4 regions of the Halomonas sp. BMC6 genome follow, and region 2 is predicted to be linked to each of the others. Evidence: predicted binding sites of a transcription regulator. Region 2 holds the regulator's gene; each other region holds the start of a gene.
The links. Region 2 encodes sigma-54, which starts transcription at its own class of promoters, with help from an activator protein. Its sites were predicted from a motif close to TGGCACNNNNNTTGCTNT; they were not measured.

Region 1: the regulator sigma-54 is predicted to act here: its motif matches at 4,143-4,160, upstream of glnA (glutamate--ammonia ligase).
Region 3: the regulator sigma-54 is predicted to act here: its motif matches at 3,376-3,393, upstream of AB6K10_RS02230 (urease accessory protein UreD).
Region 4: the regulator sigma-54 is predicted to act here: its motif matches at 2,879-2,896, upstream of AB6K10_RS16925 (HAD-IIB family hydrolase).

Annotation. Positions count from the first base shown of each region.
Region 1 is NZ_CAXNSH010000001.1:1,019,238-1,026,717, reverse strand. It holds gene ntrC (nitrogen regulation protein NR(I)) at 1-587, opposite strand, end outside; gene glnL (nitrogen regulation protein NR(II)) at 584-1,642, opposite strand; gene AB6K10_RS04880 (DUF4124 domain-containing protein) at 1,852-2,385, opposite strand; gene glnA (glutamate--ammonia ligase) at 2,493-3,899, opposite strand; gene AB6K10_RS04870 (hypothetical protein) at 4,456-5,049, shown strand; gene AB6K10_RS04865 (acyltransferase family protein) at 5,104-6,129, opposite strand; gene AB6K10_RS04860 (esterase family protein) at 6,282-7,193, shown strand; gene AB6K10_RS04855 (diguanylate cyclase) at 7,142-7,480, opposite strand, start outside.
Region 2 is NZ_CAXNSH010000001.1:3,218,593-3,226,072, forward strand. It holds gene AB6K10_RS15755 (KpsF/GutQ family sugar-phosphate isomerase) at 1-463, shown strand, start outside; gene AB6K10_RS15760 (HAD family hydrolase) at 506-1,048, shown strand; gene lptC (LPS export ABC transporter periplasmic protein LptC) at 1,048-1,632, shown strand; gene lptA (lipopolysaccharide transport periplasmic protein LptA) at 1,629-2,123, shown strand; gene lptB (LPS export ABC transporter ATP-binding protein) at 2,135-2,893, shown strand; gene AB6K10_RS15780 (RNA polymerase factor sigma-54) at 2,999-4,414, shown strand; gene raiA (ribosome-associated translation inhibitor RaiA) at 4,512-4,820, shown strand; gene ptsN (PTS IIA-like nitrogen regulatory protein PtsN) at 4,825-5,292, shown strand; gene rapZ (RNase adapter RapZ) at 5,350-6,270, shown strand; gene AB6K10_RS15800 (HPr family phosphocarrier protein) at 6,312-6,581, shown strand; gene pmbA (metalloprotease PmbA) at 6,600-7,480, opposite strand, start outside.
Region 3 is NZ_CAXNSH010000001.1:486,002-493,481, reverse strand. It holds gene urtE (urea ABC transporter ATP-binding subunit UrtE) at 1-536, shown strand, start outside; gene AB6K10_RS02245 (copper chaperone PCu(A)C) at 645-1,196, shown strand; gene AB6K10_RS02240 (PepSY domain-containing protein) at 1,193-2,578, opposite strand; gene AB6K10_RS02235 (DUF2946 domain-containing protein) at 2,707-3,117, opposite strand; gene AB6K10_RS02230 (urease accessory protein UreD) at 3,435-4,319, shown strand; gene ureA (urease subunit gamma) at 4,353-4,655, shown strand; gene AB6K10_RS02220 (urease subunit beta) at 4,679-4,987, shown strand; gene ureC (urease subunit alpha) at 5,149-6,864, shown strand; gene ureE (urease accessory protein UreE) at 7,022-7,480, shown strand, end outside.
Region 4 is NZ_CAXNSH010000001.1:3,498,325-3,505,804, forward strand. It holds gene AB6K10_RS16915 (methyl-accepting chemotaxis protein) at 1-579, shown strand, start outside; gene AB6K10_RS16920 (glycosyl transferase) at 632-1,852, opposite strand; gene AB6K10_RS16925 (HAD-IIB family hydrolase) at 1,871-2,818, opposite strand; gene AB6K10_RS16930 (OmpA family protein) at 3,271-4,341, opposite strand; gene AB6K10_RS16935 (hypothetical protein) at 4,446-5,186, shown strand; gene AB6K10_RS16940 (FlgO family outer membrane protein) at 5,192-5,776, shown strand; gene AB6K10_RS16945 (glycosyltransferase) at 5,857-6,669, shown strand; gene glyA (serine hydroxymethyltransferase) at 6,743-7,480, opposite strand, start outside.

The sequences.
Region 1 (7,480 bases), 2.2 Mb from region 2:
GGCTTGCCAGACCGGGGGCTGTGCTGGTGCAGCGCCTGGGCCACCCGCTCTTTACCCGTGCCCGACTCGCCGTTGATCAGTACCGTAATATGCGAATGGGATAGCCGACCAATGGCGCGAAAGACTTCCTGCATGGCGGGCGCTTCACCGATGATTTCGGCGCTCAACCCCTCTGGCACGCTCACCGGGCGCTGACGTTCACGGGCATGGGCGACCGCACGGCGCACCAGCGCGAGCGCTTCGTCCACATCGAACGGCTTGGGCAAGTACTCGAACGCCCCGCCCTGATAAGAGGCCACGGCGCTGTCCAGGTCGGAGTGTGCGGTCATGACGATGACCGGCAGGTCCGGATGGGCGTCACGCACCCGCGACATCAAATCCAGCCCGTCGATGCCCGGCATACGGATATCGGTGACCAGCACATCCGGCGGATTGTCCAACAGTCGCGCAAGCGCCGTATCCGCTCGCTCGATACACTCGACCTCCAAGTCGGGTTGCGCCAGCGCGCGCTCCAACACCCAGCGGATAGCGCGGTCATCATCGACAATAACCACTCGTGCAACATCGGTACGTGTCGCCTCAGTCATGACGCTTCTCCGGTGCAATTAATAACCAATGGAATCAGTAAACGAAATTCGGTATGTCCGGGTCGTGAGTCGCATTCGATCAATCCTTGATGTTGGTGCAATATTGACTGGGCAATCGATAGCCCTAGGCCGCTGCCTTCCGCGCGGCCAGAGACCATCGGGTAAAAAAGCGTGTCGCGCAGCGCCTCGGGAATACCAGGGCCGTTATCGATCACGCCCACTTCACTCACCAAGCGGTGCCGTTCGGCCCCCAGGGTAAACTGACGGCGCGCACGGGTCCGAAGCGTCAGTTCGGGAGCGGACGTGCCCGCATCGCTCATGGCCTGAACGGCGTTGCGCGCTACGTTGAGCACCGCTTGGATCATTTGCGATTCGTCACCGGACAGGTCCGGTAGGCTAGGGTCGTAGTCGCGACTGATGGTGACCTGCGGATGCTCGGCAATCAGCAGCGCCCGCACGCGCTCCAACACTTTATGAATGTTGACGGGCTCGTGTTTGATAATGCGATTGGGGCCCAGCATGGAGTCGACCAAATCCCGCAGGCGGTCGACCTCCTCCACGATGATATGGGTAAATTCCCGCAGCGCCGGGTCGTCTAAATCACGCTCCAGCAGTTGCGCCGCACCGCGAATGCCGCCTAATGGGTTCTTCACCTCGTGAGCCAAGCCCCGCGCCAGCACCTTGATGGTCTCTTGGCGAGTGGTGAGCGCCTCTTCCCGGGAGATCTGCATCAAGCGATCCCGCGGCTCGACCTCCAACAGCAGTTCATCGGCAGAGAGCGGCGTGACCGTATAATCGACGGTCAGCGGGTCGCTATTGAGCGGCGTAATACGCGCCTCGCGCTGTGTGTAGGGATGGAACGCATCGCGCGCTTTGGCCAGCACTTCATCGATGCTTTCATCACCGCCGAGCAACGTATCCAAACTGATGCCCTGCACGCGGCTGAAGCTCACCGCCAGCAGCGCTTCCGCGGCCGGGTTCATCCAGCGCACGCAGAGTTCACCGTCGAGCAGCAGAACTGCGGTGGTGAGGTGTTCGAGTAAACGCTGATACATGGCGTGTCCTGAAGCGTCGCTCCGACCAATACTCATGGGCACTGATCCATTAAAGAGGGGTGTTAGGGGAGGAGCTGCAAAAAGCGCGCCAATTCAGCGCAAACCGCGGCTTGCACGGCTTGTGGGCAGATGACGGGCGCATGGCGAGCCTTTATAGCGCAATGCGCTGTCGCCCTCGCCGCCCTAATGCACCATTATAGTGCACAAGACTATTCAGCGATAAAAATAGTCACCGGATCGGTGCGGTGCTGCACACGGCCCTGGCTATCCAGCAGCTCGGCGTACACTTGGTGCGCCCCTGCAGGCAAGCCTGCCAACCAGAAAGCGTCACTATGCAGGGCCGACTGGCTGAGTTCGCCATTCACCCGCAGTTGAATCTGATGGTCGTCTCGCAGCGGTGGCACCACCTGCACTTCCACTGGCGTCATACCGCCCCGCACGGAAGCACCGCTAGCGGGATTAGCAATCGTAAAACGGTCATAAGGCATAAACGGCTGACCCGGCCTGCCCAGGCTGCGCGGTGCCGCTGTTGAAGGGCGCGACGCCGATGGTATGCTGGGCAGCGGTGCCAGCGTAATGGCATCCCCACCCCGCTCAGGGTTATCGGTAAACGTCACGTTGCCCTGCTCATCCACCACGCGATACACCGTTTGCGACTGGGCCACGCTTACCCACAGGCACAGTAGAAGCACCGCCGCTGTGGATAAACCTATTCTGTTTTGCAAACGTCGTCTGCTTATCATTACTAGCCCCTGCGTATTTCGCTTCCATAAAAAAACCCCGCCGAGGCGGGGTTTTCTGGCTAATCACACCGCAAGGGTGATTTTAGCACCGTCATTAAAGACCGTTCTTAGCAAGAGTAGTACATGTCGAACTCAATCGGGTGAGTCGTCATGCGGATACGCTCAACGTCTTCCATCTTCAGTTCGATGTAGGCATCAATCATATCGTCGGTGAACACGCCACCTTCGGTCAGGAACGCACGGTCAGCATCGAGTGCTTCCAGTGCTTGATCCAGGCTGTTGGCAACGGTCGGTACGGACTTGCCTTCTTCCGGCGGCAGGTCGTACAGGTTCTTATCCATGGCATCGCCAGGGTGGATCTTGTTCTTGATACCGTCGATACCCGCCATCAGCATCGCGGCAAACGCCAGGTAGGGGTTGGCGGTCGGATCCGGGAAGCGAGTCTCGACACGCTTGCCTTTCGGGCTAGCGGTGTACGGAATACGGATAGACGCAGAACGGTTACGGGCACTGTAGGCCAGCATGACCGGTGCTTCGAAGCCCGGTACCAGACGCTTGTACGAGTTGGTAGAAGCGTTGGTGAAGGCGTTCAGGGCACGAGCGTGCTTGATGATACCGCCAATGTAGTACAGCGCCATTTCAGACAGGCCCGCGTACTCGTCGCCAGCAAACTGGTTCTGGCCATCTTTCCAGAACGACTGGTGTACGTGCATACCCGAACCGTTGTCGCCTACCAGCGGCTTCGGCATGAAGGTAGCGGTTTTGCCGTAAGCGTGTGCCACGTTGTGGATCACGTACTTCATTTCCTGAACTTCGTCAGCTTTCTTCACCAGCGTGTTGAATTTAACGCCGATTTCGTTCTGACCCGCGTTAGCTACTTCGTGGTGGTGTACTTCCACGGTCTGACCGATCGCTTCCAGGGTATTACACATCGCGCCACGGATATCGTGGAAGCTATCGACCGGGGGAACCGGGAAGTAGCCGCCTTTCACGCGGGGACGGTGGCCCAGGTTGCCACCTTCGACTTGGTTGCTGGTCGCCCATGCACCTTCATCAGAGGTGATTTTGTACATGGCACCTTGGATGTCGGCTTTCCAGTGTACTTCGTCGAAGATGAAGAATTCCGGCTCCGGACCGAAGAAGGCCGTGTCGCCCAGACCGGTAGACTGCAGGTACGCTTCGGCACGCTTAGCGATGGAGCGCGGGTCGCGATCGTAGCCCTGCATGGTCGCCGGCTCGATGATGTCGCAACGCAGAATCAGGGTAGCGTCTTCGGTGAAAGGGTCCAAGAAACCGGTGCCGTCTTCCGGACGCAGGATCATGTCAGACTCGTTGATGCCCTTCCAACCGTTGATGGAAGAGCCATCGAACATCTGGCCATTTTCAAAAAACTCTTCGTTCACGTCACGTGCCGGTACGGTGACGTGCTGCTCTTTACCGCGCGTGTCGGTGAAACGCAGGTCTACCCACTTAACATCATGTTCTTCGATTAGCGCGAGAGTCTTGGCTGACATAGTGTCCTCCGGTATGAGCGTGGCTTAAAGCGTGTAACTGTAAGCTATCGATAAAAGTGTTATTCAACAAATCGTTCAACACGCAATTGCATGTGGCGCGTTTGTCTTTTTTGTTCGCTTAACGTTTGTCTGACGATGGATAACAAACCGCCCAGCGATCATTTCAGACCGGCTATCGTTGTAGCACGCCTGGAGGCGTCTGCCTACGCTTCAATAGCCGCTGATGAAACTATCTATGATTCATAAGCACAGAGCATGCCAATCCTGCACCATAATGGCCATAAAAAACAGCAAGCCATTGTTTTTAAATACGAAAAATCACTAAACGTCTGCGTCTTAATGTGGCAACACATCGTCACGCTTCGTACGGAAAGGGCATCTCGTGTCTCATATGCACAAAAATAGTGCACGCAAGCCACAGAGCGCACCAAATTGGTTAGAGGAGAGGCGCTTGCACCTCCCTGTTGTTAAAAAAGTTTCTCTTGCTACGCAAAGAAACCCACATCTACAATAAATTACAATCGGAGATGCTTCATAACAAAAGGAAGCCGCGTGCATGGGTACGGTTTGCTTTATCGTAGACGCTTCAGTGACAGGGGCTTTGCTACCGCGCCACTTGCGCTCCATTCGCCAGTCCGGCCTGGCCGACCATGTGATGCCGATCATCGTCACCTGCGCGCAGGCGGACGAGCGGCTCACCGCCCTCGAACAGCGTTATCATGCCCACTGCCTGGTGACCCCCTCGCAAATGCTCGGCGCGCGCCTCAATCAGGCGGCTTATATCAGTCAAGCAGAGTGGCTGCTGATTGCGCTGCATAAAGAACCTATGGCGGCACAGCTTTGGTACCTGCTCTATCCTCAGCTCAACACGGCGATGGATGCACTGCTCATCAACGCGGCTACGCCCCGGTTTTCGGAGCGATTGCTGCTGCACTTTCTCAGTACGGCCGTGTCCGTACCGCCCTACATTGCCATTCGGCGCACCTGGTTAGAGCGCATTGGTGGCTTCGATCCCGAGCTGGATGAGCCAGCCCTGCTCGATTTTTTACAGCGCCTTTACGCTTGCCCGACCCGGCTTAAAACCTTGAGCGGCGAATCGTTGGGGTTGGCCCGTGGCTCACCAAACAGCCAGTCATCCACCTCGCCCTAGCCTTTTCTGGTTCCGCGCATCGATGCCCGCCCTGTCACCTACCCTACCCTGTACTCATACCTTCAACCGCTTACCCAACAGCATGGCCCCCATCGTCGTGGTATTGGCCGCTTTGTTGAGCAAAATAGAGCCAACGCTGCCTACGACGATGAGCAGCACCGCGTAAACCACCAGCGGCAGTGTCGTCACGCCCACGAACGTATCGGTGAGCGTGAAAAACATCGGATGCGCCAGATAAATACCAAACGAGTAAGCATTGATATAGCGCACCCAGCCAGGCGCTCTGCGTCCTTTCAAGCCACGCATCAGCGCCAGGGTGAACAGTACGAAGAAGGGAATGACCCAGACTTCCTTCGATGAGAACGCCAGCCAATGCTCGAACGTGGCCAGCACGATTACGCCGACGAACAGGAAAAGCCAACGCGGTTGGGAAAGGAGTTGCAGCCATACGGGCCGCTCGACCAGCGTAGCCGAGGGCGTTAACGGGTAGTAACGCACCAGAACCAGGGCCAAAAAAAACAGATACACCCAGCCCAGCGGTGCCACCCAGAGCAAGTAGCCCGGCGGCTCGATCTCGAAGGCATAGGCCAAGCCCCAATACGCCATGCTCACCCAGCAGGCAGCCACCAGCCACGGTACCGGGTGATAGCGCCATAGCCGCCAGCGCGTGTACGCCCAGTACGCCGCATAGAACTGCATGGCGATAATCAAAAAGTAGCCATGCCACTCGGCGTAAAGAAAATAGACTTTGGCATTTTCCCAAAACCCCACGGCGTTCTCGCTTCCCGCCAGCTGCCGCCACTGGGCCATGGAGTAGATACTCCCGTACACCACATAGGGCAACATGACGTACTTCACCCGCTGCAGCAGAAAGCCTGGCGGCACCTGTTGATCGTATCGAACGGCAAAGACGAAGACCGAAATGAACAAGAAAACCGGCGTGCCCAGCACCAGCGGTATGCGCATCAGGTCCGTGGCGACGTTATCCACACGCTGGTTGATATGATCGAGCCAATGGAATAGAAAGACGGCGACACAGCCGTAAGCGCGCAGCCAATAGATCTCCTCGATTTTTTGCATCGAACCTCCACCAAACCACCGCTGCTAAGCTGATGTATGGGCTTACGGCAATGAACACGCCGAGTTACACCGCTGTCCGACCCTTTAACCGACGGTAAATTCCTGGAGGCTTCGTGCGCAGACACTTTTCCCTCGCTCGCTTTATCCGCTGGATGAGCACGACGATCGGCGTGATGAGCGGGCTGATGCTCAGCGGCGCGACCCTGGCTGGCGACGTGTCCCGTGAACAGTTCTTCTCGCCCACCCTAGGGTACGACTATCCGTACACGGTCTATTTACCGGACGATTATGATCCACACGCCTCGACGCCCTATCCGGTGGTGTATCTACTGCATGGCTCGTTTGGTAACGAGCTCGACTGGGCCACCAAGGGGAACCTTCCCAACACCGCCGACCGGTTGATCGACGCGGGACATGTGCCCCCGGCCGTCTTCGTGATGCCCGGCAGCCGCAGCTGGTGGGTCGACGGATATAACGAAGCCGCCCGCAGCGCCTTTTTCAACGACCTGATGCCGCATATCGAGGCAACCTATCATGTCGGCACGACACGCCAGCAGCGCGGCGTCGCCGGACTCTCGGCCGGAGGGTATGGAGCCGTCAACTTCGCCCTCGAACGGCCGGAGCTGTTCGCCGCTGCGGCCGCCCTCAGCCCTGCCAGCTACGTTCCCGCCCCGCCTGAGAATTCGTCAGCCCACCGGCATCCGGCGTTTTTGAACGCGCAAGGGGCGTTCGATCAGACGCTCTGGGAGCGGCTCAATTACACTGCCCATTTGGAAAGCTACCGACTGCGCGTGACGCCGCGCCCGGAAGCCGAACGAAGCGACACACCCCCGGTGCCGCTCTATATCAGCGCTGGTCGCAGCGATGTGTACGATGCCGAGTTCCATGCCCGCCAGCTTCGTCAGGCCATGGAGCGTATACAGCCCGGCGCGGTGCGGCTCGACCTGTATCCCGGTGGCCATACCTGGCGTGTTTGGCGAGCCAGCCTGCCCGCAGCACTGACGTTCATGTTTCAGTACGTCGGCTCGCCGCAAACGGCCCTATCCGAGGCGCCAGCGGAGTAGAGAACCGCGCGATTGCGACCTTGGGCTTTGGCGTGGTACATCGCCTGATCCGCACAGTGAACCAAGGAGGCTTCATCCCGGGCATGCTGCGGAAAGAGCGCTACGCCGATACTGGCGGAGACGCGCACGTCGCCCACCGTCAGAGCAAACGGCTCGGCCAGCGCACGGCAGAGCTGGTTGGCAACGGCCAGCGCCTCCTCTTCCATGACCGGGCCGCCCAACAGCGCCACAAACTCATCACCGCCAATCCGCCCCACCATATCCGTGCCGCGCAGCCGACATCGCAT
Region 2 (7,480 bases):
TGCCCTACTCGAAGCACGCGGCTTTACCGCCGAGGATTTTGCGCTGTCCCATCCGGGTGGCAGTCTGGGTAAGCGCCTGCTGTTGCGGGTGCGTGACCTAATGCACGATGGCTCAAGGCTTCCCCAGGTCGCTTTGGGAAGCCCGCTACGCGATGCACTATTGGAGATCACGCGCCAAGGGCTGGGGTTCACTTGCGTCATCGACAGCGAAGGCCGTTTGGCGGGCGTCTATACCGATGGCGACCTTCGGCGCACATTAGATCAATTTCATGACCTGCGCGACGTGCGCGTCGACGATGTCATGACGCGCCCAGGCAAACGTATCGGCCCTGACGTACTGGCTGCCGAGGCCGTTCGTATTATGGAAGATAGCCGGATAACCGCGCTCGCTGTCGTCGACGAGCAGCAGCGCCCCATCGGCGCGCTACATATGCACGATCTGCTAGCCAGCGGTGTGATTTAACTGCGTGATAACGCTTTTCGCCATGGATGTTAAGGAGGCTATATGGCCCTACCCGATGCACTACTCGACCGACTTCGCCGTGTAAAACTCCTCGCGCTAGACGTAGATGGCGTCTTGACGGATGGCCGCCTCTACTTTCAGGCGGACGGCATCGAAATCAAAGCGTTTCACACCCAAGACGGGCATGGTTTGAAACTGCTCAAGCGGGTCGGCATTCACGTGGCACTGATTACCGGACGCGATTCGCCCATGGTCAGCCAGCGCGCGGCGGCGCTCGGCATTAGCCACGTTCACCAAGGCTGCGAAGATAAGCTCACGACGCTTCGCGCGCTTTGCCAACGACTGGATATCACCCTCGAGCAGGTGGCCTACTGCGGTGATGACCTGCCTGACCTCGCTCCCATCAAGCGCTGCGGCGTCGGCATCACGGTCCCCAATGCGCCTGATTACATGCACACCCATGCCGATTGGATCACGGAACGGCTAGGCGGCCACGGCGCGGTACGTGAAATTTGCGATACGCTGCTCACTTCGCAAGGGCACTGGGATGCCGTGCTCGACACGTATCTTCACAGGCACTCGTGATGGGTCTCAGAGTCAGAAAACGGGTGTGGATCACGGCGATGGTCGTGGCCCTGGGCGGACTGCTGGTCTGGCTGGACCCGCGCGGCCCGCAAGAGGGTGAGATCGATCAGGAGGCCCGTGCCCAGGAGCCTGGGCATGTGTTGGAGAACGCCGAAATTACCCTGTTTGGCGAGACAGGCGCTATCCAGCAGTCGCTGGTCACGCCTCGACTGGTCCATACGCCTCAAACGGCCATGACCGATGTCATGTCGCCGCGCGCGACGCTGTTCGACAGCGAACAGCGGGAGTGGCTGGCCACGGCAGACACCGGCACCTTGAATACCGATTCCCAGGCCCTGACGCTAAGAGGGTCTGCCCGGCTACTGGCTCCCGAAGAGGGCTGGCAGCTCGACACGCAGCAATTAAACTACGATGGCGTGACGCGCCATGCCTGGAGCGATACGCCCGTGCTGTTGCAGCAGCCGCCGCAGCGCATGGAAGCCTCCCGCATGGACGTTTGGCTCGATGACAGCCAAGTCCGCCTGACCAATAACGTGCGCGGCGTCCACCCGCCTGCCACTCGTAACCCTGAGGAGTCGCGATGAACGCCTCTCTCCGCACTGCACTCTTTGCGTTAACCCTACCCCTCGCCACGGCGGCCATGGCACAAAGCCAAGCCCCCATCGAGGTCGAAGCCGACCGCCTGGACCTCGACCAGCGCGCTGGCACCGCTGTTTACTCAGGCAACGTGGACATTCGCCAGGGCGAGATGCAACTGCGCGGCGAACGCGTCGAAATTCAGCGCAACGACTCAGGCGAGCTGTCACGCGCCATTGCCACGGGTGAGCGCGCCTACCTGCGCAATCAGCTCGAAGATCAAGAAACCCCCATGGAGGGCTGGGCGCGTCGTATCGTTTACCATGTCGCCGAACGCCGTGTCGAACTGATCGACCAAGCCGAACTGACACAGCAAGGCGACCGTTTCCAAGGGGGGCGTTTGGAGTACTTCATCGACCAGGAAGTGGTGCAAGCACGCTCCGACGTGAGCGGTAGCGACAACCAGCGCATTCGCATGACTCTTCAGCCCGAACAATAGGGAGCGGCCACGTGGCAGCATCAACCTCTGCAGATTCCGCACCTGTCAAAACGCTCTACGCCCATCACCTAGCGAAGAGCTACAAACGCCGTCGGGTCGTGAAAGATATCAACCTGGAAATCGCTCAGGGTAGCGTCGTCGGCCTGCTGGGGCCCAACGGGGCGGGTAAAACCACGTCGTTTTACATGATCGTTGGACTGGTCAAATCCGATGCCGGTAGCGTCGGTATCGACGACGTCGACCTGACCCATGCGCCCATGCACGAGCGCGCCATGGCCGGGATTGGCTACCTTCCCCAGGAAGCCTCCATTTTCCGCAAGCTCTCGGTGGCCGATAACATCATGGCGATTCTCGAGACGCGCAAAGCGCTGGACCGCAGCGCTCGGGAAGCACGCCTCGAGTCACTGCTCGAAGATTTCCATATTACCCACATTCGCGACAACCTGGGCATGAGCCTCTCAGGGGGCGAGCGCCGCCGAGTGGAGATCGCTCGCTCACTCGCTACCGAGCCCGCATTCATTCTGCTCGACGAGCCGTTTGCCGGGGTCGACCCTATTTCAGTGGGTGAAATCAAAACCATCATTCGCGCACTGAAAAAACGCCACATCGGCGTCTTGATCACTGACCATAACGTGCGCGAAACCCTGGATATTTGTGACATTGCCTACATCGTTGGCGACGGCCATATCATCGCCAGTGGAAACGCCCAGGAGATCCTCAATAACCAGAAGGTTCGTGATGTCTATCTAGGCGCAGACTTCCGCCTCTAAACTCTGGCCTGACCAAACTTTTCTTTTAGTGGCATGCTTATTGCACTTGCACAGAGTCATAACTCGCTCTAGGGTGGAGCTTTCTGATTAACGAGTGGTTCTCAGATGGTCATGAAAGCTTCTCTCCAATTGCGTATCGGCACACAGCTGACCATGACACCTCAGCTGCAGCAGGCCATTGCCCTGCTACAGCTCTCAACGCTGGACCTCCGTCAAGAAATTCAGCAAGCGCTGGACGCTAACCCCATGCTCGAACAAGAGGATGAGTTTGGCGAACAGGCTGTTAGCGAGCCTCAAGAGGCCGAGTGGTCGGACAGCATTCCCAACGAACTCTCCGTAGACAGCGACTGGTCGGACACCTACCAAGACATGGGCAGCTTGGGCGGTAGCAGCGAAGGACCCGACTTCGAGCGCCAAGCCGCAGGCCAAAGCCTTCATGGCCATCTGTTATGGCAATTGGCCATGACTGACTTCTCTCCCCGCGACTATGCCATTGCCGAAAGCCTGATCGATGCACTGGATGCCAACGGCTATCTCACTCAACCGCTCAACGACATCCGCGAAGGCCTCAAGGCGCAAGGCCACGACAGCCTGAGCCAGCGTGAAGTAGAAAACACCCTGTTGCGCTTACAACAGTTCGAGCCCACCGGCGTGTTTGCCCGCGACCTGCGCGAGTGCCTGATGCTTCAGCTGGCCGCGCTGCCTGAAGACACCCCGCTATTGATGCCCGCAAAACGCTTGGTGCGTCAGTTTCTCGAAGCCTTGGGCAAAGACGATTTACGGCTACTCAAGCGCCGCCTGAGCCTGGATGACGAGCAGTTGGACGACGTCATCCGTTTAATTCGCAGCCTTGACCCACGCCCAGGCAGCGCCTACGGCGTGACCGACGACAGCTATATTACGCCCGATTTGGTCGTGCGCCATGACAACGAGGGCTGGCACTTAGAGCTCAACCCGGAGGCGCTGCCGCGCCTGCGTATCCAGCCCGATTACGCCAGTTTGATCAAACGCGCCGACAAGAGCCAAGACAACCAGTTCTTGAAAGAGCACCTCCAAGAAGCTCGCTGGCTGATCAAAAGCCTTTCCAGCCGTAATGACACGCTTCTGCGAGTAGGTCGTGAAATCATCGCCCGCCAGATCGGCTTTCTAGAGCACGGCGAAGAGGCCATGAAACCGCTGATCCTGGCCGACATCGCCGAGGCCGTGGAGATGCACGAGTCCACGATCTCCCGTGTGACGACGCAGAAATTCATACATACGCCACGAGGCGTGTTCGAGTTGAAGTACTTCTTCTCGAGCCAAGTCAGCAGCCACGATGGCGGCGATAGCCACTCCAGCACCGCCATTCGTGCACGGATCAAAAAACTGATACAAGAGGAGCCGTCGGGTAAACCGCTCTCCGATAGTCGCCTGGTGACCCTCCTTGAGGAGGGAGGCATCAGCGTTGCCCGGCGTACGGTAGCGAAATATCGCGAGTCAATGGGTATTCCCTCGTCCAGTGAGCGCCGCCGTTTACGTTAGTTAAACGGTAGGGCATGACAAACTCGACGCAGGGGCTTTGCAATAGCGCAAAAAGGGTTACAATCGAAGTACAGCCCGATGGATAAGGAGCACGTCAATGCAAGTAAACATCACTGGTCATCACGTTGAACTGACTGACGCCTTGCGTGACTACGTTAACGAAAAGCTGGAACGCGTCGAACGCCACTACGACAACATCACCACGGTGCAAGTGACCTTATCTGTCGAGAAGGAACGCCAGCAGGCAGCCTGTACGCTGCATGCCGCCGGTGCCGACCTTCATGCCGAAGCCCTCGATAACGACATGTATGCCGCTATCGATGCGCTCGCAGACAAAATCGATCGTCAACTCGTTAAACACAAGGAAAAAGCACAAGCTCGCGCCCAGGGCGCAGGCGTGCGTTAACTCAATGACGTTGGAAACCATCCTCCCCCCGGAGCGCGTGCTCTACGACGTGCCCGGGGGCAGCAAAAAACGGGTGCTGGAGTTTTTCAGCACCTTCATCGCCCAAAACACACCCAGCCTCGATAGCCAAGAAGTGTTTAGCCGCCTGATTGGACGCGAGCGTCTCGGCAGCACGGGAATTGGCAACGGCGTTGCCATCCCCCACGCACGTAGCCCGCACTGTAGCTCGCCCATCGCCGGCTTTTTGAAACTTGCCGAGCCGGTCGATTTCGATGCCATCGATGGCGACCCCGTCGATCTAGTGTTCGTGTTGCTCGTACCCGAAGAGGCGGACGACACGCATCTCGCTCTGCTTGGGCAAGTCGCGACGATCATGAACGATGCGAATACCCGTCAACAGTTACGCAAAGCCAGCAGTCAAAAAGAGTTATTGACCCTAATGACGGCCAAGATACGCGAACAGGCCGCGTAAGATACTCACACGTCCATCACTGTTTATTTCCTACGCTCATACGCCAAGAGAGACGCTATGCAACTGGTGATCATTAGCGGCCGTTCGGGGTCCGGTAAATCTATCGCCTTACAAGCGCTGGAGGATCTTGGCTATTATGCGATCGATAACTTACCTGCCATGCTGCTGGGCTCGCTGATCGATGAGCTGCGCGCTCAAGGCGAACGCACCCGTATTGCCGTTAGCATCGATGCGCGCAACCTCCCCATCGCGCTGGAGCGTCTGCCAGCGCTGTTGGAAGAGCTACGCCAGCGAGACATTCGTTTTCAGGTGATCTATCTAACCACGGACGCACGCATTCTGCTGGAGCGCTACTCCGCCACTCGTCGTCGCCACCCCCTCACTCGCGACAGCGAAATGACGCTGGAAGAGGCGATCAACAAAGAGGAGGAGACGCTACATGAAATACGCGATCTCGCCGATTTATTGATCGATACGTCTCGGCTCTCCGTCCACGATTTGCGCCGCCGCATTACCGATCAAGTGGCCCACCAGCGCCAGCATCAGCTCACGCTCACCTTTGAGTCCTTCGGCTATAAACGCGGCGTTCCGCTGGATGCGGATTTGGTCTTCGACGTACGCTGTCTGCCCAACCCATACTGGGACCCTACCCTTCGGCAATATACTGGCCGCGATGCCAATATCGTCGCTTTCTTGAGCGGTTACCCGGTAGTGGAAGCCATGGCCAGCGATATTCAGGCTTGGTTGGAGAAGTGGTTACCGGCCTACCAAAACAGCCAACGTAGCTACATGACCGTAGCTATCGGCTGCACGGGCGGTCAGCACCGCTCCGTTTACATGGTGGAGCAGCTCGCCCAGCGGCTCGTTAAGCAGACCGGAGAAGTGCAGTTGAGGCATCGCGAACTGGGGCTGCAGTACACGCTGAGCGAAGAGCCCGTGGCGCCAAGCCCCACCACCGCGACCACCCGTACGCCCTAAGCCTTTTTATTCAAAGACCCACTCGGCAAAAAGGAACCAGAGTGCCCGAAAGAACGTTAACCCTTACCAACCAGCGCGGCCTCCATGCCCGCGCGGCCACCAAATTGGTTCAGTGTGGCCAGCAGTTTTCTGCCAGCATCCACGTATACAAGCAGCAGCAAAAAGCCGATGCCGCTAATATCATGTCGCTGCTGATGCTCGCGGCGCCCTGCGGCACCGAACTCACTGTAGCTGCGGAAGGGGAAGACGCCGAACAAGCGCTCGATGCCATCGAAGCGCTGTTCGACGCGCGGTTTGACGAAGACCAGTAACCGACTCCGCGTCAACGATTAGCTGCCAGCGACGGTCATCGCATCCACAAGCCAACTACCCGTGTGAATGCTGCCACGGGTATCCGTGTCATCGCCCACAGCGCTCAGTCCTGCAAACATCTTGTTCAGGTTACCGGCGATCGTGAACTCCTCAATCGGGTACTGAACCTCACCGTTTTCGATCCAAAAACCCGCCGCGCCTCGCGAGTAATCACCGGTCACCCCATTCACCCCCTGGCCCATGAGTTCGGTGACCCAGATACCGCGCCCCATCTGTTTCAAGAGCTCGGCACGCGGTGTCAAAGGAGCCAGCAAGCGTAGGTTACGTGCGCCGCCTGCATTGCCTGTCGAGTGCATGCCTAAACGCCGTGCGCTGTAGGCAGAGAGCATGTAGCTGGCGACCTGCCCCTGATCGATGAAACGATTATTGCGGGTTTGTACCCCCTCGGCATCGAATGGCGAACTCGCCGTCGCCCCCACTTCCATGGGTCGCTCTTCCAATCCAAACCACTCGGGAAAAAGCGGTGTCCCCAGGCGGTCGCATAGAAAGGAGGCTTCGCGGTAAAGCGCTCCGCCTGCCAAAGCACCCATAAGATGACCGATCAGGCCGCTGGCCAGCGTCGGGTCGAACAGCACCGGAAAGGTACCGGTCGGCGGTCGACGCGCGCCCAGTCGCCGTAGCGTACGCGCTGCGGCCTCTTGCCCCACGTCTTCTGGCTGGCGTAAATGGAGCGGATTCCGTGCCGCCGTGTAGTCATAATCACGCTGCATGCCTTGGTCATCCTGAGCGATCAGCATGCAGGAGAGCGAGTGATTGCTGCCTTTCTGAGTCCCCAGAAAGCCGTGGCTATTGGCATAAACGCGCACGCCCTCACCACTTGAAAGCGATGCCCCTTCCG
Region 3 (7,480 bases), 2.7 Mb from region 2:
TGCGCTACCAGGGCGATGGCAGTGAGATCGAACTCACCAAAAAAGCCGTGGAAGCGCGCTCGCGCATGGGCATCGGCTTTGTGCCCCAGGGGCGGCAGATCTTCCCGCTGCTCACGGTGGAGGAGAATTTGCGCACTGGGCTTGCCGCCCGGGGCGACGGGCTGAAAAAAATCCCGGAGCGTATCTACGAGCTGTTTCCGGTGCTCAAAGAGATGAAGCACCGCCGGGGCGGCGACTTATCCGGCGGGCAACAGCAGCAGCTCGCCATCGGCCGCGCGCTGGTGATCGAACCTAAGCTGCTGATTCTTGATGAACCCGGCGAGGGCATTCAGCCCAATATCGTCGCCCAAATCGGCCAGGTGATTCGCCAACTGATCAAAGAGGATGGTTTAACGGTGCTGCTGGTCGAGCAAAAGCTACCCTTCGCCCGCAAATACGCCGACCGCTTCGTGATCATGGATCGCGGCCGCCCAGTCGCCAAAGGCGAGATCAGTGAACTCTCTAATGAGCTGATTAAGCAGCATTTGACGGTTTAAGTTATCCACACCCGGTTTACAGCCGTGGATCGGGTGGTGGTTGCCGCTGTCACTGAGTAATATCGCGTTAAGCGCTAGGTTTTGGCGATGTTACCCACGGAGAACACTATGTTGATGCGCCGTTTTACGCTGTTAACCGCACTGCTTTTGCTGAGCACGCCGCTGATGGCGGCTCATCATGGCAGCGACCACTCGGATGCCATGGAAGGCCACTCCTCTATTGAAGTGGCGCAACCCTGGACCCGTGCAACGCCGCCGGGGGCCGGAGCGGGCAGTGGCTTTGTCACCCTCACCAATCATGGCGATGGCGATGGCGATGACATGCTGCTGGGGGCGACCAGCCCGCTCACCGAGCGTGTCGAGATTCATATTATGGAGATGGACGGCGATGTGATGCGCATGGCACCTCTGCCCGGTGGCATCGAGCTACCGGCGGGCGAGAGCGTGACGCTAGCGCCGGGCGGTTTACACTTGATGTTGATGGAACTGGGCTCACCCATCGTGGAGGGTGAGCCCGTCCCTTTGACGCTGAAATTCCAGCACGCCGAGCCGATGGAGATCGAACTTCAGGTGCTGCCAGTGGGTGCCTCTCCGGAAGGGAGCCACCATGAAGGTAGTCACCATGAAGGTGCCCATGATCATGGGCACGCGGCGCACTAAGTCGGCCTACCGCCCTGTTCGCCTTGGCGAGCGGGGCGGCGTTCCTGAAGTGGCCGCACGATCAGCCAGTCGATGATCAGCATGACGATCAAAGACGCCCCAACGAGCGGAAACAGCACGCCGCCAATGACGAGAAGGGCGATCAGCCCACGAAACACGGGTTTATCGGTGGGCAAGGGCGGCACGCCCATGGCCCCTGATGGGCGACGCTTCCACCACATCACGCCTGCGGCCACGCACATCACGATGATGGCGATGCATACCGCCAGCAGGAAAAGCTGATTGATAAGCCCAAACTCCTGCCCCAAGTGAACGTTAATCCCAAACTCCAGCCAGCGGCCTAGCGGGCCATAGTCGGCGTAGCTCATATCGAGCAGCGGCTCACCGCTATATTGATCAAGGTGAATCACCCGCTGCTGGGTTAAGTCATCGGGATAAATCGAACCGGTATACACCCCGGCAGCCGTGTTGGGCAGATTGACCGTGTAGCCCTGCTGTAGGCCCAGCGCATCTAACCGAGCTACGGCGTTGTTCAACCCAATGCGCGGGGCAGGCACGGCAGGCTGTATGGATTCAGGCACGCGCGCCTGCTCCAGCGACCAGCTGGTGCTGCCTTGGTCGCTTAAATAGGCGTTGGACATCGGTACGTCCACCCGAACGCCAGCCGGGTAGCCAAAGTTATTGCCGTTGGCCCACTCGTTTACCTGTGCGCCCCAAACGCCCGACCACGGCATGCCGGTAAGGGCCAAAAACACAATGAACCCACCAATAAAGATACCCAGCACCGCGTGCAGGTCGCGCCAGAACACTCGGCTTTTGGGTTTGCCACGCACGCTCACCACGCCGCCCCTACCGTTGCGCGGCCACCAGAGATAAATGCCGGTGGCGACCAACAAAATCGACCAGCCCGCAGCAATCTCAATCAGCTTGCGCGGGGTTTGCCCGAAGAACTTGAAGCTATGCAGGTAGCGAACGGTCCACATCACCGTTCCCCGGTCATCCAGAGCGCCCAGCACTTCCGCCGTATAGGGATTGACGTACACGGCCAGCCGTTCGCCAGTTAGTGAGTTAACGGTTACTTCCGCTGAGCTTCCCGGGGTGGCGGGCGAGGTGTATTTCACCGCCGTGCCGGGGTAATCCCGCAGCGCCGAACTCACGAGTGAGGCGGCAGGCTGTGTGGCTTGCTGAACTTCCACGCGCTTGAGATCTGAATGAATGAGCGCATCCAGCTCGTCATCGAATAAATACAGCGCCCCGGTCAGCGAGAGCGCGATTAAAAAAGGCAGGACTAATAGGCCTGCATAAAAATGCCAGCGCCAAACGGCGCGATACAGATCAAGCGACGCTTTGCGCGTTGTCTGTGTGGAACTCATTGTCGTCATGCACACGCTCCAAGCGCTCAAAGCACCGTGTTGTCCGCACGTAGCGGCGCTAACACGGCGTTCAAGACGCGATATTTATTTGCCAGCCAAGCCCGTTTTTAGCTGGCCAGTTAGGTAAACCCTTTGAGTTAAATGACCTTTAACGTGGGCGGAGCGCGAGGATAGGCGTGGGGGTAGGCTTGTACCGCAGCAGCGCGCTGGGCAAAGGCCTCTGGCAGCGGCGTACGTGTGATAAAGGCCACACTGCCAATGGCGGGTAAATGATGGGGAGCGGTAGGCGTTTTTTGCCATATACCGCAATAGTCACACGGGTGATACCAGTGATGCAGCGGGTCATCGTGATGAGATGACGGACCCGCCGATGTGCCATGCGACGCGGCATCATATCCGTGTGCATGTTCTGAAGAGTGGTCTAACGCCTGCCATTGAGACTGCAATTGCGAGAACAGCGGCCCAGCAAAGAGCAGGTAGATCGCCACGAACGCTAAATAGAGCGCTGTGCGATACCAAAAAGAGTTGGCTGAGCGGAAAGATCGCATCTCAAACTACGCTTTGTGAGCTGCCTGAATGACGGCTAAGCAGTTTACAGCGTCATACCGATGCAAAGTACCCGATGCCTGCGATTAACGCTGTGGTGTATTGCCGCGAAAGAGGGTGCTGCATCCGCACTTATTTGGTGCGTTTGAAGGTATTTTTGCTCGTTTATGGTGCTTTTTGCCCTGATTGAACAGCATAAAGAGAGCCGCTTCAGGCTATAAAAGCGTTTTGGCGCTGCCTGAATCGCACTTTCACCATTTTGGCGCACTCCTTGCATTTGTAAGGTAATGATTTATCCACAAGGAAGCGACAGCGCCCCATGATGTTGAGCGAACTCGCCCCACCCGCTGCTGGTTCCGGTCACCGCTTTGATGCCGAGCGCCGTTGGGCCGCCTCGCTGGCTCTGCGTTTTGCCAACCGCGATGGCGTGACTCGGTTAGTGCAAGCGCGTCACCAAGGGCCGTTACGGGTACAGCGCCCCTTCTACCCAGAAGGCCGCCAGGAAGCGTGCCACGTTTACGTATTGCACCCGCCTGGCGGGCTCGTGAGCGGTGATGCGCTGACCATCCGTGCTCATATCGAGCGCGAAGCCCATGCGCTGCTCACCACACCCGCCGCCAATAAGCTCTACAAAGCCGACAGCCAAGGCGTGGCCTGGACACAGCACACCGAGCTGACGGTAGAGGAGGGCGGCACCTTAGAGTGGCTGCCCCAGGAAACCATCGCGTTTAATGGTTCAAAGGGCACTCAACGCACCCATATTGCGCTGCAGGGCAATGCTCGCTGCCTAGGCTGGGAAGTGATGGCACTCGGCCGCCCGGCCAGTGATCTGCCCTATGTCACGGGGCGCATCGAACAGCACTTTCGCTTAACCCTGGATGGCAAGCCGCTATGGCTTGAACGCCAGCCGCTGGACCCCGCACACCCACGCTTTGCGGGCCGCTGGGGGCAGGGCGGCGCCACGGTGCAGGCCACGCTCTGGGCGGTGGGTATTGACGATGCCGCTGCGGCTATTGAAGCACTGCGCGAAGCGCTGCCGGATAACCCCCGCTGGGCGGTAACCGTGCGCCACGGCGTACTGCTGATGCGCTATCTAGGCACTTCTCGTAACGAAGCCTGGGCGCTGTGTGAGCAGGCCTGGCACCTGCTACGGCCGCGCTGGATCGAGCGCGAAGCGCATACGCCGCGCATTTGGCTAACTTAATTGGCAACACGCTGATAACGCTGGAGACACTCCATGGAACTGACCCCACGAGACAAAGACAAGCTGATGCTGTTTACCGCCGCCCAGCTTGCCGAGCGCCGCAAAGCGCGTGGTTTAAAACTGAACTACCCCGAAGCGGTAGCGCTGATCAGCTTTGAGATTATGGAAGGCGCGCGAGATGGCCGCAGCGTGGCGGATTTAATGAGCTACGGCCGCGAAATCCTCACCCGAGACGACGTGATGGAAGGCGTGGCGGAGATGGTCGATGAAGTACAGGTGGAAGCCACCTTCCCAGATGGCACCAAGCTGGTCACCGTTCACACGCCGATCAACTAATCATCCACCGTTAGGAGAGCGCCATGATTCCAGGACAGTATCAGTTACAAGAGGGTGATATCGAGCTGTGCGCGGGTCGCGAGCGTATCACCGTGGAGGTGGCCAACACCGGCGACCGGCCCATTCAGCTTGGCTCCCACTACCACTTTGCTGAAGCCAACCCCGCGCTGGTGTTTGACCGCGATAAAACCCGTGGCTACCGCCTGGACGTCGCCGCCGGCACCGCCATCCGCTTCGAACCCGGCCAAACCCGCGAAGTCACGCTGATTCCGTTTGTCGGCAAGCGGGAAATCTATGGCTTCCGTGGCGATGTGATGGGGCCGCTCGATTAGCCAACGGATTAATAAAGAACAACCGACGGTAGGGCGGGCATCGGCTGGGTGACTGTCTGCGCCATGGATGGCGCAGTCAAGCGTACAAGGACGTATTCACAGCGTGTCACACAGACGATGGCCGCCCAGCACTGGACTCAACGCTTGAGGCAGAGGCAAATATGAAACCGGTAAACAAGATCAGTCGGCAAGCCTACGCCGATATGTACGGCCCCACCGTAGGCGACCGCGTGCGCCTGGGTGACACCGAGCTATGGATCCAAGTCGAAAAAGACGCCACCCACTACGGTGAAGAAGTAAAGTTCGGCGGCGGCAAAGTTATCCGCGATGGCATGGGCCAAAGTCAGCGCCAGGACGCCTCGGTGATGGACACCGTGATCACCAACGCGCTGATTTTAGACTGGTGGGGCATCGTCAAAGCCGATGTAGGGCTGCAAAACGGCCGCATCGCCGCCATCGGCAAAGCAGGCAACCCCGATACCCAGCCTGATGTGGAAATCGTGATTGGCCCCGGCACCGAAGTGATTGCGGGCGAAGGCAAAATCCTCACCGCAGGCGGCATCGACGCCCACATCCACTTCATCTGCCCCCAGCAGGTGGAAGAAGCGCTGATGAGCGGTGTTACCACCATGCTGGGCGGCGGCACCGGCCCCGCTACCGGTTCCAACGCCACCACCTGCACCCCCGGCGAGTGGCACATTGGCAAAATGCTTCAAGCGGTAGATGACCTGCCCATGAACATCGGCCTGCTCGGCAAAGGCAACGCCAGCCTGCCGGAAGGGCTCGAAGCGCAGTTGGAAGCCGGTGCCATGGGCCTCAAGCTGCATGAAGACTGGGGCACCACCCCCGCCTCGATTGATACCTGCTTAAGCGTGGCGGAAAAGTACGATGTGCAGATCGCCATTCACACCGATACGCTTAACGAATCCGGCTTCGTGGAAGACACCCTAGCGGCGTTTAAAGAGCGCGGCATTCACACCTACCACACCGAAGGCGCAGGCGGTGGCCACGCCCCGGATATCCTCACTGCCTGCTCCAAAGAGTACGTGCTGCCGTCCTCCACCAACCCCACGCGGCCCTACACGGTGAACACCATCGATGAGCATCTCGACATGCTCATGGTCTGCCACCATCTGGACCCCAATATCCCCGAAGATGTCGCCTTTGCGGATTCACGCATTCGCCGCGAAACCATCGCCGCCGAGGATATCCTCCACGACCTGGGCGTGATCTCGATGATCGCCTCCGACTCCCAGGCCATGGGCCGCGTGGGTGAAGTGGTCTGCCGCACCTGGCAAACCGCCCATAAGATGAAAGTGCAGCGCGGCCTGTTGCCGGAAGATGAAGCGTTAGGGGCCGACAACCTGCGCGCCAAGCGCTATATCGCCAAATACACCATCAACCCCGCCATTACCCACGGCATTGCCCATGAAGTCGGCTCGATTGAAGTCGGTAAGCTGGCGGATTTGGTGCTGTGGAAGCCTGCTTTCTTTGGCGTCAAACCCGCGCTGATTCTGAAAGGCGGCATGATTGCCGGTGCGCCGATGGGCGACCCCAACGCCTCCATCCCCACGCCGCAGCCTGTGCATTACCGCCCCATGTTCGGCACCTTTGGCCGCGCCGCCAGCCAGACCCGGCTCAACTTTGTCAGCCAAGCGGCGATTGACGCAGGCATCAAAGAGCGCCTTGGCTTACAAAGCACGCTTTCCGCCTGTAAAAACGTGCGCGGCGTGCGTAAAAAAGATATGAAGCTCAACGACGCCTGCCCAGAACTCACCGTCGACCCGCAAACCTACGAAGTGCGCTGCGACGGCGAACTGCTCACCTGCGAACCCGCGACCGAGCTACCGCTGGCGCAGCGGTATCACTTGTTTTGAATGTAGGGTATACCCCACGTGACATGAGAGCCGGGAGCAGCCCGTAGAGAGGGTCTTTTGCCATGGATGGCAAAAGTAGCGTACAGGGGTGTATTCACAGCGCCCTCTCGTAGGGCTGCTCCCGGCGAGCCTCAAAGGCTATACCAGGACGATATCGATGCTGAAACTGATTGAACGCCTCGGCCCCATAGATGAGGGCACCGCCAGCGACACGCTGACACTGCCCTTTGAGCTACGCATTCGCGGCCGCTTAAAAGCTGAGAGCGACAGCGGCCAGCCTCTTGGGCTGTTTCTGGATCGCGGCCCCGTGCTGCGCGATGGCGAAGGCCTGAAAGCCGAAAACGGCGAGATCGTGCGCATTTGCGCCGCGATCGAACCCGTGGTGACCGCGCGAGTGAGTACTGGCTTACCGCTGGCACGGCTTGCTTACCACCTCGGCAACCGCCATGTGCAGCTGGCGCTGGGTGAAGACGAGCAGGGCGGCTGGGTACGCTTCCCACCCGACCATGTCCTCGAAGAGCTGGCCGAGCTGCTGGGTGCCACGCTTGAGCACCATAACGCCACCTTCGACCCCGAGCCGGGCGCTTACAACCAAGTGGGCGGTGGGCATTCGCAC
Region 4 (7,480 bases), 280 kb from region 2:
ATTCACACAATGGAGAACATCAACAACAGCGCGACGCAAATGAGCAGCATCGTGAATACCATTGATGCCATCGCTTTTCAGACCAATATTCTGGCGCTGAACGCCTCGGTGGAAGCGGCCCGCGCAGGCGAGCAAGGCCGTGGTTTTGCCGTCGTCGCCAATGAAGTGCGCCAGCTGGCCAGCCGCTCGGCGTCCGCCGCCCAAGAGATCAAAGGATTGATCGAAAACGCGGATGCGCAGGTGGTCGAAGGCAGCCGCCAAGTCAAAAACACGGGTGAGATGATTACCGGTGTGGTCGCCGATATTCAGCAGCTCAGTACACTTGTACAGGAAATCTCGGCAGCTACCATCGAGCAGAGCAGCGGTATCGAGCAGGTCAATCAGGCCGTGACGCAGATGGATCAAATGACCCAGCAAAACGCGGGACTGGTACAGCAGAGTAACCACGCGACCCAGCAGCTAGCGCAGCTAAGCACCCAGCTTCGCCACTTGGTGACTAACTTCAAGTTGAACAAAGAAATCCACCAGCCTGTCATTGCCGCGCCCGCAGCCCAACCCTCTTCCTTCAGCGACTTCTAATAGTCATAGCCCCCGCCCAACCAGGCGGGGGCTTGCTCACCTTATTTCCCAGCTACACCTTGCCCTGGTTATCCAACTCTACTGCTTCGTGCATTCGCGCCAGTATATCGGGTACGGCGGCCTGTACCCGGTTCCAGCTAGGAATGAACGGCCGTTCGCGGGGGTTATCCAAGAACAGATTGCCTGCTTCCAGCAGATTGCTGGCAAACAGCTCCACCGCCTGCTCTTCACAGTGGCGATCCAAACTCAGGCCATTCATGGTGGCGTCGTGGTCGTAGGCTTCGATCAAATCGAGTGCTAGACGGTAGTACGTCGCTTTTAGCGTGCGGAAATCTTCACTGCTGAAGCTCACGCCTTGGGTGGCCAGCTTACGGTACAGTGCTTTGGCGATATCCAGGCTCATGCGATTCAGGCCGCCGTTGACATCATCCTCGCTAACGGGCTGATGCTTGTGGTCGTAGGCATCGGCAATATCGACCTGACACAGCTGGCGGTGTGAATAGTTACGCTGCAGTTCAGACAACACCCCAATCTCCAGGCCCCAGTCAGCGGGGATACGAATGCCTTCCAGCACATCGCTGCGCATCGCAAACTCCCCCGAGAGCGGATAACGGAAGCTATCCAAGTAGTCCAAATAGGGCAGCGGCCCGCATACGGTTTTGAGCGCTCGCAGTAGCGGCGTCACCATCAGCCGAGACACCCGGCCGTTGAGCTTTCCTTCGGCAATGCGGGGGTAATAGCCTTTGCAGAAACTGTAATTGAACCGTGGGTGAGCCACGGGATACATGAGCCGCGCCAGCAGGCTACGGTCATAGGTCAGAATATCGCAGTCGTGCAGACCAACCACCGACGAGCGGCCAGAGGCCAGCACGTATCCTGCGCAATACCACACGTTGCGCCCTTTGCCGGGCTCTAAGGCCCCTAAACCGTGGCTTTCCAGCTCGGCGTCTAGCTCACGCAGGCGTGGACCGTCGTTCCATAGAATGCGGGTGTGCTGGGGAAGACGAGAGAAGAATTCGCGGGCATATAGGAATTGCTCACGGTCTGCCCGGTCCAGGCCGATCACAATCTCATTGAGATAAGGCACTTTCACCAACTCATCGACAATGGCCGAAAGCGCTGGGCCTTCCAACTCGGAAAATAGCGACGGGAGTATCAGCCCCATCGGACGACGCTTGGCAAACTGGCCTAGCTCCTGCTCTAGCGCCTCCACCGGACGGCGAGTGAGGTTGTGGAAATCGGTAATGACGCCATTCTGATGAAAATCACTCATACGCTGATCCCTCGTTGATTAGGCCGTAACGGACGCTTGGGTAGGTGCCGCCGCTAACCGGCGGTCGTCTCGCCCCCACCAGTGGGCCACCCCCTCGGCCCAGCCTGTCGGCCCGGTTTCCTGAGTGCGATATAGCGCTGTATTCGTCGGCGTGACGGTCAAGTCGTGGCACCCTTTGATCACGACGGCCTGATCGACGGCATCGAGCATGGATATATCGTTCGGGCCGTCACCTAGTCCTAATGAGAGCGGCTCACGGCCACGCAACGCGGTAAAGCGCTTGATGAGCCAATCAACGGCGCTGCCCTTATCCGAGGCTTTCCCCATCACATGCCAAAAGCGTCCGCCTTGGGTGAGCATCAAGCCATCGCCTTCCAGCGCTAACCGGAAATTGGCCAGCGCAGCTTCGTCGTCTTCCCAGATAAGCGGCTCGCTGCCTTCACGCTGCCGGGCCGCTTTGGCGCGGGTTTCGTCTAAACCGGTGAGCGACATCACAGCCGCCATATCCAGTTCGCTCATCCGGGTAAAGCGCACGCCCAAACGCTTGCGCCAGACGTTCAACCGTGCACGGATAAACCCCACGTCAACACCGGTGTGTTTCACCACCACGCCGTCTAGCCCGCTGCCAGGGCGATCTAACCGTGCGTGACACCAGCCCGGCGGCAGGCCAATCACAGCGCCGTTTTCCGCCACGAACGGCGTCGCCGTTAGGCCTAACGCTTCACGCAGGGAGATCAGTTCGGCACGGGTTTTACTGGTGACTGGAATAACGGGCACGCCCAGCTGTTTTAGGCGCGCCAGCCAAGGCGCTGCAGGAGAGAAGTCGTAACTGTGGTGATCAAGCAGCGAACCGTCTAGGTCAGTAACCACTAAACGCGGCTGAAGGGCCGGGTCGGGGCTTCCAGGAGGCTGGGCGAGATTCACCCACTCAAAGTGAGTGCTTGTAGTGCGGGTGTGTTTTGTCATGGCACCACCTTATTGCAATCTTTAAAGCCGTTACGCGGGCGTCGTTCTCAGATAAGCAATAAAGCAGAATGCATGCCAATGAAGTTTAGATAAAAAAAATCAATTACTTAAACCACAGAAAATAATCTCCGACTACCAAGCACCAAAAAAGCGCACTTAAAAAGCACCAAAACAGTGCAAAAACGCCCTCTTTTTTATTCAATCAGTTTTATGCATAAAAATAAGTACAAGAAATTCGCAAAAAAATTGCACAAGCCCTTGGCAAACGCTCACAAATAGCTATACTCGAATTGTACCCACTGGCAACCTTGTACACCCCCTCACCTGATGTCAGTGGGCTGCAGTGAGCCAAGCCCTTTCAAGCCCGCCTCCCCCGGCGGGCTTTTTTTATGCTGTATCTATCTCTGTTTCTATCGCCTTATACAAAAGCGTTGTTCATTGCTGGATGCCACCTATTGAGCATGAATGACCACCTCCACTCGGCGGTTACGCGCACGCCCCTCGGCGGTGCTGTTATCTTCCAAGGGTTGAGTGGCGGCTAACCCTACGGCTCGCAAGCGTTCAGCGGCCACACCCGCCGCTTCCAAGGCTTCAACAATGGCAATAGCACGTGCGCTGGAGAGCGCCCAATTAGAGGAGAATTCTGGGGTGTTAATACTTTGACTGTCGGAGTGGCCTTCTACCCACACTTCGCCATCGTAGCGCTGAATCGTGTCTAACAGACTCCCTACCAGCGATGAGCCGCCTTCGGTTAGCTCTGCCGTCGCAGAGGGAAACAGCAGCCTATCTTGTACCCGCAGGCTGATGCCTTCCGCCACTCGAGAGACCTCTACGCCCTCAAGGTTGGGTAAATAGGGCGATGTTTCAACCTGCTCAGCCAAACGGGCATCGATTGCTAACGCACTGCTGATCGCCTCATCACTGACTTCCTGTACGTTTACTGGGGGGCGATCGGTCAACAGCACCATGTAATCAGCCAACGGCGCTGCGGCAACCTCTTCTTCAATGCGCACTAACGGAGTCGGTAATGTAGGGATCGGTAACAATGTGGAAGTGGGTAACGAAGCGTGAAAGCGCTCCACTAACGACGCCACCAATGGCGTCTCTGACACCGGAGTGGGCTCAGGTTGAACGGGCAGTGCTATCAGCGGCGGCACGCTGGGAACGGTGGTAGGACGAGGCGGTAAGCCTGCCACCCCTAGCGCAGCGCTAATAGCCATCGGACTAAGAGTGCCGGGCACGGCCGCCAGCGTGGTGCTTCTCTGCTGGCGGCGCTCATCCAACACAGCGGGCAACGGTACTCCCAGCGGTGCAGCAATGCTGTCACCCGTATCAGGCTCTGCCGTGGCAGGCGACCAATCAGGGCTAGTCACCCCGGCAGCGGCAATAATAATGACAAATAGCGCCACCAGCAGCGTCATGATATCGATATAGCTGATCATCCAACCGTTGTTGCTATCGTCTTCGGGGTAGTTGGAGAGCAGAGAATCATGACGTGGGCCGCTGCGATGGTCTTCAAGCATTGGTATGATTACTCATTCAAGTTTTTAACCTCGTGGCCGATCTATGCTAAGCATGGCAAACTAGTCTATCAAAAAGCCGATTAGTAGCGATAAGGAACTACCAGGTGCGCACTCGTCCTATGTCACACTCCATTGTCCATTTTTTACGCCCCGTTGGCCTGGGACTTGCGAGCCTGATGCTCAGCGGCTGTTTTTACGCCAGCACTTCTCAGGCCCCCATTGCCACGACTTACCCCTACACGGAACAGCAAAAAATGCAGGCCGCCCAGCACTGGGAAGTGCTCGCTCAGCACGAAGCGGGCGGCATTTTATCCAGCGAACGGGTGCGCTTCCGTGATTTACACATTGCGGCCCCTGAACATGAGCAGTACGGCTCATACTACAGCGGAGGCGAGTTCGAGCGCGGCTTCAGAACGCTACTGACCAGCGAGCTGGTTTCGGGCGGCGGCAGCGTGACGACTCAGCCGCGTACCAACGGTGCCACCATACAAATTGATGTAGAAGTGGTCGAGCACCGAGACCGTGGCTATACGCGGCCACCCTTCGGGGCCTATACCGCTTTGGCGAGTGGTATTGCAGTGGCCAGTATCCCTTTGGGCAACTGGAGCGAGCCCGCACTGGCACTCATCCCAGCGGCTATGGCGGCCGACACCACCAACGGTAGCTGGACCTCCAAGGGCAACGAAGAAATCATCATCACCACCCAGATAGTGGAACAGGATCAAATCCTCTACTCCTCATCCAATATCTATTACATTAATTCGGGTGATCGCCGCCAATATGCCCCTCATCGGGTACCCAGAACACCTACGACGCCGACCGTTTCTATCACTGATACTTGGTAATGTTTATGTCTTTACGTTCGATCTTTGCGTTAACGTCAGTGCGCCTGTTTCGCACTGACGTCTTGGCTACGTTATGCCTTACGCTGCTGCTGACAGGCTGCGCGAACCTAGGCAATAATTCCCAGCCTCAAGAGCCAGAGCCTGACCTTTCTGAACTTGCCCATGAAGCAGCGCAACAGATGGTCATTAACAACCCCGATTTAACTCGCTACAGCCCCATGATTGCAGCTACCTTTGTCAGTATCGACAACCTGAGCCAATCCTCGACCTTTGGCCGGATCAGTTCTGAGATCATGGCCTCGGCACTGGCTCAGCAGGGGATGCAGGTTCGCGAAGTCAAAATGCGCGATAGCATGTTTATTGAAGAGAGCGTGGGGGAACTCATCCTCTCTCGTCAGGTTCAACGATTAAGCTCTCAGCACAATGCACGCTCTATCCTGATGGGCACCTATGCTCAGGGCCAGGACTATTTATACGTGAGCGCTCGCGTTGTGCGCGCTGGCGATGCCATGGTACTGGGAAGTGCAGACTTCCAACTGCCATTGGATAATAATATGCGCAGCTTGTTAGAGGCACAGGGCGGTTGGTAATACCCCGCTCTTAAACCCCTGACGTACTGAAAGCCTAGCCAACACGCTAGGCTTTTCATTTGCTCATCGAAAGGACGACTATGTCTTCACGTCGCCGTACCCGCCAGCCTCACATCGTGGCCGTCAGCCGGGTGATCAAACTGTTTGCCAATATCACCAAAGTGTTGAGCTATGGATTCCATGCGCTTTTTCCCAACAAGCGTTTTACGCTGCCAGAACGTGCGGCCCCCTGGCTACCCGCCAAGCAAGATACCGTCATCCCTCGTGTTATTTGGCAAACCAATTTCACCAATAAGGTGACGCTGCCGGTTTATCTCAATTATCTCTTTAACCGCCTGATGGCACCGCGCTTTGAGTATCGTTTCATGATCACCCAAGCGCGCCAGAACTTCATTGAACAGAACTTCGAACCTGCGTGGCTCGAGAGCTACGACAAACTGCAGATTGGTGCCGCTCAGGCCGATTTTTGGCGGCTATTGGCGCTTTATAAGCATGGTGGCGTTTACCTTGACATCGACGCCCATGCCATCTGGCCATTGGGCCGGGTTGTACCCGCAGATATTGACGAATTATATGTAACGACCCGCAAAGGAGAGTTGAGCAATTACTTTATTGCCAGTCGACCTGGCAACCCCAACCTGCTTAAATTAATTGAGCAGGTCCATCACAACATCGTAGAGAATCAGCTTACTAACGTGTTTGAGCTGACGGGGCCGGGCGTTTTCATCAAGCTTTTGGATCAAGCTCACGTGCCCACGGTCTCCTACCGTCATGCTTGTAACCAAGGCAGCTTTACCAATGAACACTTCCAATATATTGATAAGAAAGCGGGCAAGTGGACCAAGGAACAGCAAAAGGTGAGCATCATTCGCCAAGACTCGCCGAAGCCCTAATTAACTCCCCTCAAATAAAAAGCGCTAGCCCAAAGGGCTAGCGCTTTTTGCACACTATGTGGCAAAACGGTATTTATTTATAAACCGGGAAGCGGCCACAAACTTCAGCAACTTTATCCAACACTTGAGCTTCAACGCTGCTGGTGTCTTCGCCTTTGGCTAGTACGTCAAGGATATCGCAAATCCAGCCTGCCAGCTGCGTACACTCCTCTTCACCAAAGCCGCGCGTGGTGACGGCCGGGGTGCCGATACGAAGGCCAGAGGTGACAAACGGGCTTTGCGGGTCGTTCGGTACGGCGTTTTTGTTGACGGTGATGTGGGCGCGGCCAAGGGCTGCATCCGCATCTTTACCGGTCACGCCCTGCTTGATCAGTGATAGCAAGAACAGGTGGTCTTCGGTGCCACCGGACACGATGTCGTAACCGCGGTCGATGAAGACCTTCGCCATGGCTTGGGCGTTCTTAACCACCTGCTGCTGGTAGGTTTTGAACTCAGGTTCCATGGCTTCTTTGAAGCAGATCGCTTTGGCAGCAATCACGTGCATCAACGGGCCGCCCTGGCCACCGGGGAAGACCGCCGACTGCAGCTTCTTCTCGATATCCGGGTTGTTCTCTGCCGAGAGAATCACGCCGCTACGCGGGCCGCGCAGAGTTTTGTGCGTCGTGGACGTGACCACATGGGCGTGGGGCAGCGGGCTGGGGTAAACGCCAGCAGCGACCAAGCCAGAAACGTGCGCCATATCCACCAGCAAGTAAGCGCCTACTTCGTCAGCAATCTCACGGAATTTTGCCCAGTCCACAATCTGAGAATA